3 regions of the Serratia sp. JSRIV002 genome follow, and region 1 is predicted to be linked to each of the others. Evidence: predicted binding sites of a transcription regulator. Region 1 holds the regulator's gene; each other region holds the start of a gene.
What was found. The regulator CRP, encoded in region 1, controls carbon source genes, mostly activating them, when cyclic AMP is high. The targets are predictions, from matches to a motif close to ATGTGANNNNNNTCACAT.

Region 2: KGP26_RS09340 (ABC-F family ATPase) is a predicted target of CRP. The motif match lies at 2,573-2,590, and genes of this name have one in related genera.
Region 3: deoC (deoxyribose-phosphate aldolase) is a predicted target of CRP. The motif match lies at 1,561-1,578, and genes of this name have one in related genera.

Annotation. Positions count from the first base shown of each region.
Region 1 is NZ_CP074143.1:5,602,180-5,606,550, reverse strand. Features, by position in the region: gene KGP26_RS26330 (aspartate aminotransferase family protein) at 1-133, shown strand, start outside; gene KGP26_RS26325 (YccS/YhfK family putative transporter) at 165-2,240, opposite strand; gene crp (cAMP-activated global transcriptional regulator CRP) at 2,297-2,929, opposite strand; gene KGP26_RS26315 (OsmC family protein) at 3,311-3,718, shown strand; gene KGP26_RS26310 (LysR substrate-binding domain-containing protein) at 3,721-4,371, opposite strand, start outside.
Region 2 is NZ_CP074143.1:1,997,227-2,001,597, reverse strand. Features, by position in the region: gene moeB (molybdopterin-synthase adenylyltransferase MoeB) at 1-690, shown strand, start outside; gene KGP26_RS09340 (ABC-F family ATPase) at 954-2,546, opposite strand; gene cynR (transcriptional regulator CynR) at 2,722-3,609, opposite strand; gene KGP26_RS09330 (carbonic anhydrase) at 3,728-4,371, shown strand, end outside.
Region 3 is NZ_CP074143.1:778,879-783,249, forward strand. Features, by position in the region: gene KGP26_RS03545 (NupC/NupG family nucleoside CNT transporter) at 169-1,446, shown strand; gene deoC (deoxyribose-phosphate aldolase) at 1,800-2,579, shown strand; gene deoA (thymidine phosphorylase) at 2,681-4,003, shown strand; gene deoB (phosphopentomutase) at 4,078-4,371, shown strand, end outside.

The sequences.
Region 1 (4,371 bases):
ACGTGGTTTGATGATCCTCAATGCCGGGCCAAATGTGATCCGTTTTGCCCCTTCGTTGGTGGTTGAGCTGAAAGATATCGACGAGGGCATGGCGCTGTTCGAATTGGCCGTACAGGATGTGATTAACGGCTGATCAAGTTAGCGGGGCTGCGGTCCCGCTAGTCTCAGCTTTCCCGCAATTTGCGCTTCAGCCAGATCCCATGATGTGGGCGCTGGCGCCATGCCAATGACGAAATGGTATGCATCACGGTCAGGTGAGAAAGGATCCGCCTCAAGTGGCGTTCCATCTCGGTGATCGGCATATCTGGATGCAGGTCCGGCGGCTGCATGATGCTGTTGCTGGTACTCGGGCCGTCATATTCCAACCGCTGCTGACAGCTCTGTAAGGCGATCTCACAGGTTTGCAGATACTCCTGAGCCAGCTTTGGCGTCAGCATATAGTGCTCGCGCGCCAGAATGGTCATCGCATTCAGGTGTTCAACAATAAACTGGTTATGGGTGATCCACAGCCGCATATCAGCCAGATAATTCGATTCAAACCCCGGTTCCTGCATCGCCTGATTGAGGGAGGTAAACAGGGCGTTATGCGCCTGATTGACCTGCATGCGTGTGTAGGCCAGTTCGCTGGGGTCGGGTTCCTGTTCTTCCAGCAATAAACGCAGTGCAGTCTGATCGTGCTCCAGAGCCTGATGGGCGTTTTTACGCAGCATGCCGCTCTGCCACTGCGGCCATAGCCAGATCGTGCCACCAAACACCAGTACGCAGCCGATAAGGGTATCGATCAGGCGGGGGACCAGGAAATGGGTACCGTTCAGCGCCAGGAGCTGCAAGGTGTAGACGGCGGTCACGGTGAAGCCCATCACCGCCAGCCCGTAGTTTTTCCGCAGGATCAGATAGGCCGCCAGGGTGATGGCCAACATGATGCTCAGCGTCACGTTCTCCGGCATCTGTAGTTGCAACAGTCCAGCGGCAATCACCAGCCCGGCCAACGTGCCGAGGGCACGGTGCTGGATCCTCACCCGCGTGGCGTTATAGCCGTTTTGGCTGACCAGCATGATGGTCAGCAAGATCCAGTAGGGTTTTGGCAGATTGAACAGCATGCCAAGGCTGCTGCCTGCCGCCAGAATGACCCCCAGTCTGGCGGCGTTACGCAAGGCGTTGGATTTGAACGATAGATAGCTCACCACTGCAGGCCAGAACGGCAGGCGTGACTGATTGGCCATCAGATTACGGCGGTAAAGTGGGTGCTGAGTGCGCAGCAGGCGTGCGATGCGACTGAAGTGGTAATAGCAGAACTGGCCAACCGGATTATCGGCGTGCTGTGAGGCCACTTTTTCCAGCGCCGCCAGCTCATTCTTCATGCTGAAACGCGAAGAGTGCCGATGATAGAGAATATCGTCGGCCACCACCCGCAGGCGCGTGGCGATCACCTGGGCGTTGCGGCGGATGATCGCTTCGGCCTGGCTTTGCTCCACCAGCTTTTGCACTTCTTCCGGCAGATGCAGGCTGACGGTGATGTGCTCTTGCAAATCGAGCGCCACCTGAAACGTACGCCGCAGGCGCTTTTGCTCCAGGTTATTGGCATGGGGCAGGAAATTAAGCTGTTGGTATAGCAGACTGATCAGATCCATGACTTTCTGCTGGCGTTGCAACAGCGGCGGCAGGGCAGTTTCAGGATCGGTATGCTGCGTCAGTAATGAGTATTTGGCTTCAAAATAGTCGGCCAGCTGCATATACAGCTGGCTTAGAGATTCGCGCATCGGCTGCTCTTTCCACAGCTTGAACCAGGCCCAGGTAAACAGCCCGTACCAGGCGGTGCCGACGATATACAGCAAAGGGGCATGCCAGATTGGCACGGTGCCTACCATGCTGAGGGAAAAGATGGCGGCGACCAATGCGGCTGGTAGCAGGCGTGCGTGCAGCGGGCTGATCTCACCGCTGACGCCGAGCAACAGCGCCATTGCCAGCATCAGCAAGGGTAACGGCAGATCCCACAGCAGGGCTTGTTGCAGCAGAAGGCTGCTGAGTGCGAACAGGGAGCCGCCTACGACCAGGCGTTTGAAAAAGCGTTTGTGCGGCGTATCCAGCCCGGCAATGTTGCAGCAGGCGGGCACCAACGAGAACAGCATGCCGAGTTGCAGGTTGCCAATCAGTAAACCAAACGCCACCGGCAGGCACAACACCAGCGTTTGCCGCAGTGCGTAGTTGACTTCCGGGTGGTAGATCAGGCGGCGCCACATGGTTGGCTATTCAGCAGGTAAAGAAACGGCGCATTGCTGCACCGTTTCCCTGGGGATTAACGCGTACCGTACACGACAATGGTTTTGCCGTGCGCGGAGATCAGGTTTTGATCTTCGAGCATTTTCAAAATACGACCGACGGTTTCACGTGAGCAACCGACGATTTGGCCAATTTCCTGGCGGGTGATTTTGATCTGCATGCCGTCTGGGTGAGTCATGGCATCAGGCTGTTTTGCCAGGTTCAGCAAGGTCTGTGCAATGCGGCCGGTTACGTCAAGGAAGGCGAGGTTACCCACTTTCTCTGAGGTGACTTGCAGGCGGTTAGCCATCTGTGCGGACAGGCGCATCAGGATATCCGGGTTAACCTGGATCAACTGGCGGAATTTCTTGTAGGAAATTTCAGCCACTTCACAGGCGGTTTTGGCCCGTACCCAGGCGCTACGCTCCTGGCCTTCTTCAAATAATCCTAGCTCGCCGATGAAATCCCCCTGGTTAAGGTAGGACAGGATCATCTCTTTGCCTTCTTCATCTTTAATCAGCACCGCGACGGAGCCTTTGACGATGTAGTAAAGCGTTTCGGCCTTTTCACCTTGGTGAATAAGCGTACTCTTCGATGGATATTTGTGGATATGGCAATGAGACAGGAACCATTCGAGAGTCGGGTCTGTTTGCGGTTTGCCGAGAACCATTCGCTGTTATCCTCTGTTGTTATCGCTGCCTTGTATCACAGGGGTCAGAGTTCCCTGTAAAACGTGCTTATAGCCCGGTGTTTTAATTGTGGCTATCAACAGGTTTTGAGGCGTGTTATAGAAATACGCTTGTGCTCTAGCATATTAACTTGCAGGGAGAGCTGCAAGCTACATTCTGTTAACAAACCAATATAGGGGCCTTTCCTTGGACATATCCCTGAAATCGGTGACCTGGAAAGAGTTATTGCGGCTCTGTTTGTAGCACAGAGTGAGGCGGGTGTCTTGTGTTGTCTCGCTTCAGCATGATTAGCGTCAGGTTACGTTGCCAGAATGTATGCGAAAGCGTACCCTGTTTTTAAGAAATTAACCGGAGTGTGTAACATGCAGGCAAGAGTTAAGTGGGTAGAAGGGCTGACATTCCTGGGTGAGTCTGCGTCTGGTCACCAGGTTTTGATGGATGGCAACGCTGGCGATAAAGCGCCAAGCCCGATGGAAATGGTGTTGATGTCCGTCGGCGGCTGTAGCGCCATCGACGTAGTGTCGATCCTGCAAAAAGGGCGTAACGATGTGCGTGACTGTGAGGTAAAACTGACCTCCGAGCGTCGTGAAGAAGCACCGCGTCTGTTTACCCATATCAATCTGCATTTTATCGTCACCGGCAAAGGGCTGACCGATAAGATCGTCGAGCGTGCGGTGGATCTTTCCGCCGAGAAATACTGCTCCGTCTCCTTGATGCTGGGTAAAGCCGCCAGCATTACCCACAGCTTCGAAATCCGCGAAGTGGCCTGATCCTACCAAGGGTAGCGCAGGCAGTGGGCACGCAATAAATCAAGAAATCGCCGTGCCGTCACGGTTAGCGGCGATTTCTGTGAATACAGCACGCAATATTGCGCTTGTGGCAACGTGTCGATAGGCAATGCCACCAGCCGACGCTGCAAATAGAACGGTGCACTCATCGCCCGCGCCACGATAGTCAAATAATCCGCCTCCAGCACCATATTCAAGCCACAGGTCACAGAGTCCGAGCGAATGGGCGAACGACTCAATTGCTGATAGAAGGTGCCTAACACCGCACGCAACTGCTGGTAGTAACCCATATCGGTTTCCGGTAATAACCACTTGGCCTCACGCAATTCGTCCAACGAGGTGGCCTGCGCCAGTGGGTGCCCCTGGCGTGCGATAATGCAAAAAGAGGCGTTGAACAGCGGTTCACGCACCAGATCCTCCAGCGGAAGTTCCGGGCTGACGGTACCCACGGCAAAATCCAGGCGGCCTTCGCGCAATGCTGGCAGTAGCGTAGAAAGCTGCGCCTCGCGGATCAGCAGATTGGCCTGTGGAAACGGCTGTTTGAAGGCCTCGACCAGTTCCGGTAATACCGTCAGGGCGAGTAGCGAAGAGCAACCAATGGCGACGTTACCTTGCGAATGCTGATTCAACTGCTG
Region 2 (4,371 bases), 2.5 Mb from region 1:
GGCGGGCTGGGCTGTGCGGCGGCGCCTTATTTGGCTGCCGCTGGCGTCGGCCATCTGACGCTGGTTGATTTCGACACGGTTTCCCTCTCCAATCTCCAGCGCCAGATCTTGCACCGGGATGATCGCATTGGTATGGCGAAGGTCGAATCTGCCCGCATTGAGCTGGGCTTCATCAATCCTCATATCCGTATTGACACCCTGGACACTCAGCTGGATGACGAGCAAATGGCGGCGCAGATTGCCGCTTGCGACGTGGTGCTGGACTGTACCGATAACGTGGCGACCCGCGATCTGCTCAACCGCCTGTGCCATGCACAGCGTAAACCGCTGGTCTCAGGGGCAGCCATCCGCATGGAAGGCCAGCTCAGCGTCTTTACCTATCAGCCGGAACAACCTTGTTATCGCTGCCTGAGCAGGCTGTTTGGCGAAAATGCGCTGACCTGCGTTGAGGCGGGTGTGATGGCACCTTTAGTCGGCACTATCGGTACGCTGCAGGCGATGGAAGCCATCAAGCTGTTGGCAAACTATGGCCAGCCTTTGGTAGGGAAGTTATTGATGTTTGATGCGATGAGCATGCAGTTTCGCGAGATGAAGCTGCCTAAGGATCCACGTTGTGAGGTGTGTGGTAAAGATGCGGCCCCTCACCCTAACCCTCTCCCAAAGGGAGAGGGGACCGATCGAGCTCGTTGATTCTTCTGCGTAATACCTATCGTTCTCTACTCATCACGTTCCGCAGCAGTACGGACTAACCCAGTACTCTGGACTGCTCCCTCTCTCTGTGGGAGGGTTGGGGGAACAGATCGAGTTCGTTGATTGCCCTGGGTAAAACCTTGCCTTTCTTGTTTTTACTCCCTACTTTCCGAAGCTGCACGGGCTAATTACCTACTCCGGGCAGCTCCCTCTCCCTGTGGGAGAGGGTTGGGGTGAGGGGCGTGCGGTAAAACTCGAAGGTATTAGTTGATACCCTGACTACGCAGATAGTCTTCGTAGTTGCCGGTAAAGTCGATCACCTTGTTCGGGGTCATTTCCAGAACGCGTGTGGCCAGCGAGCTAACAAACTCACGGTCATGGGAAACGAAGATCAAGGTACCTTCATACATTTCCAACGCCATGTTCAGTGACTCGATGGATTCCATATCCATGTGGTTGGTCGGTTCATCCATGATCAGGATGTTCGGGCGCTGCATCATGATCTTGCCGAACAGCATACGGCCCTTCTCACCACCGGACAGCACTTTTACGCGCTTCTTGATATCGTCCTGGCTGAACAACAGGCGGCCAAGAATGCTGCGTACCGCCTGCTCATCGTCCTTTTCCTGCTTCCACTGGCTCATCCAGTCGAACACGCTCAGGGTTTCATCGAACTCGTATTCGTGATCCTGTGCGTAGTAACCAATTTTGGCGTTTTCGGACCATTTCACCGTGCCGTGATCCGGCTGCAGGTCACCCACCAGCGTTTTCAGCAGGGTAGATTTACCGATACCGTTGGCACCCAGGATCGCCACCTTCTCGCCCACTTCAACCATCAGGTTGAGTTTGCTGAACAGCGGGCCGTTGTCGAAGCCTTTGGCCAGCGCTTCCACTTCCAGCGCGTTACGGAACAGCTTCTTGTCCTGTTCAAAACGGATGAACGGGTTCTGACGGCTAGAGGCTTTAACCTCTTCCAGTTGGATCTTGTCAATCTGGCGGGCACGAGAGGTAGCCTGCTTGGATTTGGAGGCGTTGGCACTAAAGCGGCTAACGAAGGACTGCAACTCGTTAATCTGCGCCTTCTTCTTGGCGTTGTCAGACATCAGGCGCTCACGAGCCTGGGTAGCCGCCGTCATGTATTCGTCGTAGTTACCTGGGTAGACACGCAGTTCGCCGTAGTCCAGATCCGCCATGTGAGTACAAACCATGTTCAGGAAGTGACGGTCGTGCGAAATGATGATCATGGTGCTGTTACGTTCGTTCAGCACCTGCTCCAGCCAGCGAATGGTATCGATGTCCAGGTTGTTCGTTGGTTCGTCGAGCAGCAGGATTTCCGGATCGGAGAACAGGGCCTGAGCCAACAGGACACGCAGTTTGAAGCCGGGAGCGATCTCGCTCATCGGGCCATAATGCTGTTCTACCGGAATACCTACGCCGAGCAGTAACTCACCGGCACGTGCTTCTGCGGTGTAGCCGTCCATCTCGCCATAGGCCACTTCCAGATCGGCCACTTTATAGCCGTCTTCTTCGCTCATCTCCGCCATGGCGTAGATGCGGTCGCGCTCTTCCTTCACCGCCCACAGTTCGGTGTGGCCCATGATCACGGTGTCCAGCACGCTGAACTGTTCAAAAGCGAACTGATCCTGGCGCAGTTTACCCAGGCGCTCATTCGGATCCAGGAACACGTTACCGCCGCTCGGCGCCAGATCGCCACCGAGGATTTTCATGAACGTCGATTTACCGCAGCCGTTGGCTCCGATCAGACCATAGCGGTTACCGCCGCCAAATTTGACAGAGATGTTTTCAAACAACGGCTTACTGCCGAACTGCATAGTGATGTTGTTAGTGCTTAACACAGCGCTCGCTCTTAATTTGATTGGGAATGTGATTTGGCGCGCATTATGCCATAACGCAACACAGAGATCGTGGGAAGTTTTGGTGAAGATTTGTTCGGCGCTCGGGGTATGGAGATATTCGCCAGCTAAATATCTCGTTCAGAACGAATTAACGGATAACCAAACCAGTCACTTTTTAGCCCATTTCCTTGACCTGATCTTGCAACATCGCAATAAATGCCCGTGAAGCTGCACTGCGGTAGCCCTCTTTGCGTTGCAACACTACGGCATGGCGTTCGGGCATGGGAACCGACAGCTTGATAGGCAGCAGCAGCGGATTACTCCGCGCTATGGCCTGCGGCAGAATGGTCGCGAGCTGGCCGTGGCGCACAATCTCGACGATGGCGCTAATCGCATTCGCCTCCATGGCAACCTGAGGATGGATCGCGTGCTGCTGGCAATATTCGTCCACGTAATGACGCGTGGCGAAGTCACCGTTGAGTAGCACCAACGGCACCTCCTGTACCTCCGCTACGCTCAAGGCAACGCGGCGCTTGGCAAGCTGATGCCCCTTCCCCACCATCAATTGCAGCCGCTCCGTGAACAGCCTGGTCGCGGCTATATCCGCAGAGTGAACCGGCTCGAAGGCAATCCCCAGATCCAATTGGTCATCGCACAATAACGCCTCCATCTTATCCTGCGTCATCTCACGGATGTTGAGCGTAATACCTGGGTAGCGCCGGAAAAAGCCGTCGACCAACGGGCCAATCAGGTAGGAGGTAAAGGTCGGCGTCATCGCCAAACGCAGGTTACCGCGTTCCAACGTCGCGACATCCTGAATGGCCCGCTTGCCGGCATCCAGATCCTGTAACGCCAGCCGGGCATAGCGCATCCACGCCTGCCCCGCATCGGTGAGTTGTACCCTGCGCCCGGAACGGTCGAACAGCTCTACCTGCAGCGTCTCTTCCAACTGTTTGATCTGCTGTGACAAGGTGGGCTGAGAAACATGCAGCACCTCCGCAGCCCGGGTGAAGTTCCCCTGCTCCGCAACCGCCAGAAAGTAACGTATGTGCCGCAGTAACATAACGCCTCAACTATTAGTTATCCCTATCGAGGTGATTATAAATGAGTCTTGGAACCTATAGCTAGAAAAGTCCATTCTTGCCTCTATTGAAAGCAAGCCACACATTGATGGAGTCACCATGCAAGAGGTTATTGACGGTTTTCTGAAGTTCCAGCGCGAGGCTTTTGTCGAGCGCACAGAGCTGTTCAAACGCCTGGCCACCAGCCAGAACCCACGCACCCTGTTTATCTCATGCTCCGACAGCCGATTGGTGCCGGAGCTGATCACCCAACGTGAACCGGGCGACCTGTTCGTCATCCGCAACGCAGGCAATATCGTGCCTTCTTTCGGGCCTGAGCCCGGTGGTGTTTCGGCCTCGGTGGAATATGCCGTTGCCGCGCTGGGCGTAGAGGATATCGTGATTTGCGGCCACTCCGATTGCGGCGCCATGACCGCCATCGCCACCTGCAAATGCCTGGATCACATGCCCACCGTAGCCAACTGGCTGCGTTATGCCGATGCCGCCAAGGCGGTCAATCAGGCCAATGAACACGCCAGCGAGCACGATCGTATTAATTCGATGGTGCGAGAAAACGTCATCGCCCAACTGACCAACCTGAAAACTCACCCTTCGGTCGCGCTGGCGCTCGATCGAGGCAATCTGCGACTGCATGGCTGGATCTACGATATCGCTACCGGCTGTATTGATGCATTAGATGGCAATACCCGCCGTTTCGTACCGCTGGCGAGCAACCCAAGCGTCACCGCCAGCCCAGCTATGCA
Region 3 (4,371 bases), 1.2 Mb from region 1:
TGAATCACGTTGTGTGATTTTCAGTTACTTCCACTTGTATATATTTGTGACATAAAACGAGTCTCATCCCGCCTCGCTCAGTATAATTGCGTCCCATTATCGCCCTTGGGCAACCCGTTTTATCCTGCGGGTCGGGGCATTTCTTCTTCGCAACAGGGACATATTCGTATGCAACTCTTCATGAGCCTGGTCGGTATGGTGGTCTTGATCGCCATTGCGGTGCTGCTTTCCAGCAACCGGCGCGCTATTAAACTGCGTACCGTACTCGGCGCGTTTATCATTCAGGTTGGCATTGGCGCGCTAGTGCTCTATGTCCCGATCGGGCGACGTATTCTTGGTGGCATGTCGGAAGGGGTGGCAAACGTCATCGCTTACGGTAACGAGGGCATCTCTTTTATCTTTGGTGGCCTGGTTTCCGACAAAATGTTTGAAGTGTTCGGCGGTGGCGGCTTCGTGTTCGCCCTGCGCGTGTTACCGGTGATTGTGTTCTTCTCCTCGCTGATTGCGGTGCTCTATTACCTGGGCATCATGCAGGTGGTGATCAAGCTCCTCGGCGGTGGTTTACATAAGCTGTTGGGTACTTCGCGGACGGAATCGCTGTCAGCCACGGCCAATATTTTTGTGGGGCAGACCGAAGCGCCGCTGGTGGTGCGCCCTTATATCGCCACCATGACCCAGTCGGAACTGTTTGCCGTGATGTGCGGCGGCCTGGCTTCGGTAGCCGGTTCCGTGCTGGCGGGCTATGCCCAGATGGGGGTACCGTTGGAATACCTGATCGCCGCTTCCTTTATGGCCGCGCCGGGTGGGCTGTTGTTTGCCAAACTGATGGTGCCGGAAACCGAAAATACCCAAGACCGAGCCGATGCGATGAAGCTGATCGCCGAAGATGACCGCCCGGCCAACGTCATCGACGCTGCTGCCTCGGGTGCGGCATCCGGTATGCAGTTGGCGCTGAACGTGGGGGCGATGCTGTTGGCATTTATCGCTCTGATCGCGTTGCTTAACGGTATTCTTGGCGGTATTGGTGGCTGGTTCGATTTCCCACAGCTGTCGCTGGAGCTGATCCTGGGCTGGGTGTTCTCGCCAATCGCGTTCCTGATTGGTGTGCCTTGGAGTGAAGCGATGGTGGCCGGTTCGTTTATCGGGCAGAAGGTGATCGTTAACGAATTCGTGGCCTACATGAACTTTGGTGCCTACCTGCGTCCAGATGACGTGGTGGCTGCTGAGGGTCTACAGGTGTTGTCACAGCACACCAAGGCGATCATCTCCTTCGCGCTGTGTGGGTTTGCCAACCTGTCTTCCGTAGCGATCCTGCTGGGTGGTCTAGGCAGCATGGCACCAGGCCGTCGTCACGACATTGCTCGTTTCGGGTTGAAAGCGGTGGCAGCCGGTACCTTATCCAACCTGATGAGTGCCACCATCGCCGGATTCTTCCTGGCGTTGTAAGCTATACTTGGTATCAACAACCAGGCTCCTGAAGGGGCCTGGTTGCCTGCCAACAGGGCATTCGCCTGATGACCGCCGTCTCTTTAGTGAATTTGTGAACAATATCGCGTTATTTTGTGATGATCTTCACATATAATTCAGTCCTGTTACAGTGCTATCCTGTGTAGTGTGAATCAGAGCACAAATATGCCAGAGTGATCGTGTTCAAATGGCGATTGCTGGCTATGCGAAAATCGAAGGGCTATGTGCGGTGAGAAGGATCTCAGTTGCTGGCGTGGGAAGACTATCCCGCGCGCTATCTTCAAGGAACCAAGTCCGCTCGCCAACATCAGAATGCTCAGTTGGAGAGTTTTATGACCGAATTAACCGCAGCAGCGCAACGCGCGCTGAACCTGATGGATTTAACCACGCTGAACGAAGATGACACCGACGAGAAAGTGATCGCGTTGTGTCGTCAGGCGAACAGCCCGGCAGGCCATACTGCCGCCATCTGCATCTATCCGCGTTTTATCCCGATTGCCCGCAAAACGCTGCGTGAGCAGGGGACGCCAGATATCCGTATCGCCACCGTCACCAACTTCCCCCATGGCAATGATGATATCGACATCGCCGTGGCAGAAACCCGTGCGGCCATCGCCTACGGTGCCGATGAAGTTGACGTGGTATTCCCTTACCGTGCCCTGATGGCCGGTAACGAGGAAGTCGGGTTTGAGCTGGTCAAACAGTGCAAGCAGGCCTGCGCCGCTGCCAACGTGCTGCTGAAAGTGATCATCGAAACCGGTGAGCTGAAGCAGGCGGAACTGATCCGTAAAGCCTCCGAGATCTCTATCAAGGCTGGTGCTGATTTTATCAAGACTTCTACCGGTAAGGTGCCGGTCAACGCCACGCTGGAAAGCGCTGAGCTGATGATGACCGTGATCCGTGATATGGGCGTAGGCAAAACCGTTGGCTTCAAGCCAGCCGGTGGCGTGCGTACCGCTGAAGATGCTCAACAGTATCTGCAACTTGCCGGGCGTCTGCTGGGAGAAGACTGGGCCGACGCGCGCCACTTCCGCTTTGGTGCTTCGAGCCTGTTAGCCAGCCTGCTGACCACGCTGGGGCATAGCACCCAAGCCGCTGGTAACGGTTACTGATTTTCTCTCACGTCTTGTTGTGTTGGGGCTGCCAAGCGGCCCCGTTAACGCAGCGCGCAGGCGTATCGAATGACTCTATTTAGCTAAAACAGGGGGCTACTTTGTTCTTGGCACAAGAAATAATCCGTAAAAAACGTGACGGGCAACCGTTGAGCGAAGCTGAGATCCGCTTCTTCATTAACGGCATTCGCGATAACGTGGTGTCAGAAGGGCAGATTGCTGCGCTGGCGATGACCATCTATTTCCACGACATGACCATGCCAGAGCGTGTGGCGCTGACCATGGCAATGCGTGATTCCGGCACGGTGCTGGACTGGAAAAGCCTGTCGCTGAACGGCCCGATTGTGGATAAACACTCTACCGGCGGCGTGGGCGACGTGACTTCGCTGATGCTTGGCCCGATGGTGGCAGCCTGTGGCGGCTACGTACCGATGATTTCAGGCCGTGGTCTGGGCCACACTGGCGGTACGCTGGACAAACTGGAAGCGATCCCAGGTTTTGATATTTTCCCGGATGACAACGCGTTCCGTAAGATCATCAAAGACGTTGGCGTGGCGATTATCGGCCAGACCAGTTCACTGGCTCCGGCAGACAAGCGTTTCTACGCGACGCGCGATATCACCGCTACCGTCGACTCCATTCCGCTGATCACCGGCTCTATTCTGGCTAAGAAACTGGCCGAAGGGCTGGATGCGTTGGTGATGGACGTGAAGGTTGGCAGCGGAGCCTTTATGCCGACCTACCAGCTTTCTGACGATTTGGCCCAGGCGATCGTGGGCGTTGCGAACGGTGCCGGTTGCAAGACGACCGCGCTGTTGACCGATATGAACCAGGTGCTGGCTTCCAGCGCCGGTAATGCGGTCGAAGTGCGTGAAGCGGTACGCTTCCTGACCGGGGAGTATCGCAATCCGCGTCTGCTGGAAGTGACCATGGCGTTGAGCGTGGAAATGCTGCTGTCTGGCGGCCTGGCTACCGACGATGCTGACGCTCGTGCCAAACTGCAGGCGGTGCTGGATAACGGCAAAGCGGCGGAAATCTTTGGCCGCATGGTGGCGGCACAGAAAGGCCCAAGCGATTTTATCGAGCGTTACGACAGCTATCTGCCAGCCGCGACGTTAACCAAGCCGGTTTATGCCGAGAAACCAGGTATCATTAACGCGATGGATACCCGTGCTCTGGGTATGGCGGTGGTGTCACTGGGCGGTGGCCGTCGTCGTGCGACCGACAGCATCGACTACAGCGTGGGCCTGACCGATGTGGCCCGCCTGGGCGACACTGTCGATACGCAGCGTCCATTGGCGGTTATCCATGCCAACGACGAAGAAAGCTGGCAGCAGGCGGCAGATGCGGTACGCAGCGCGATGGTTCTGGGCGACAAAGCGCCAGAAGTCACGCCGGTGGTTTACAAACGCATCACCGAATAACCTCTGTCTAAAGAATCAGGAGTGGCAGCGGCCTTTTCGCTGTCGCCCTCAGCGTGAATACGCAGGAGAGTATGATGAAACGTACATTTATTATGGTATTAGACTCATTCGGCATTGGCGCGAGTGAAGATGCCAAAAGCTTTGGTGATGAAGGTTCCGATACCCTTGGCCATATCGCTGCTGCCTGTGCGCGCGGCGAAGCCAACGTGGGCCGTAGCGGCCCGCTGACCCTGCCAAACCTGAGCCGTTTGGGCTTGGGCAAAGCGGCGGAAGAATCGACCGGCAAGTTCCCGGAAGGGTTGGATAAAGACGCTGAAATCATCGGTGCTTACGGCCATGCCAGCGAGCTTTCCTCCGGTAAAGATACG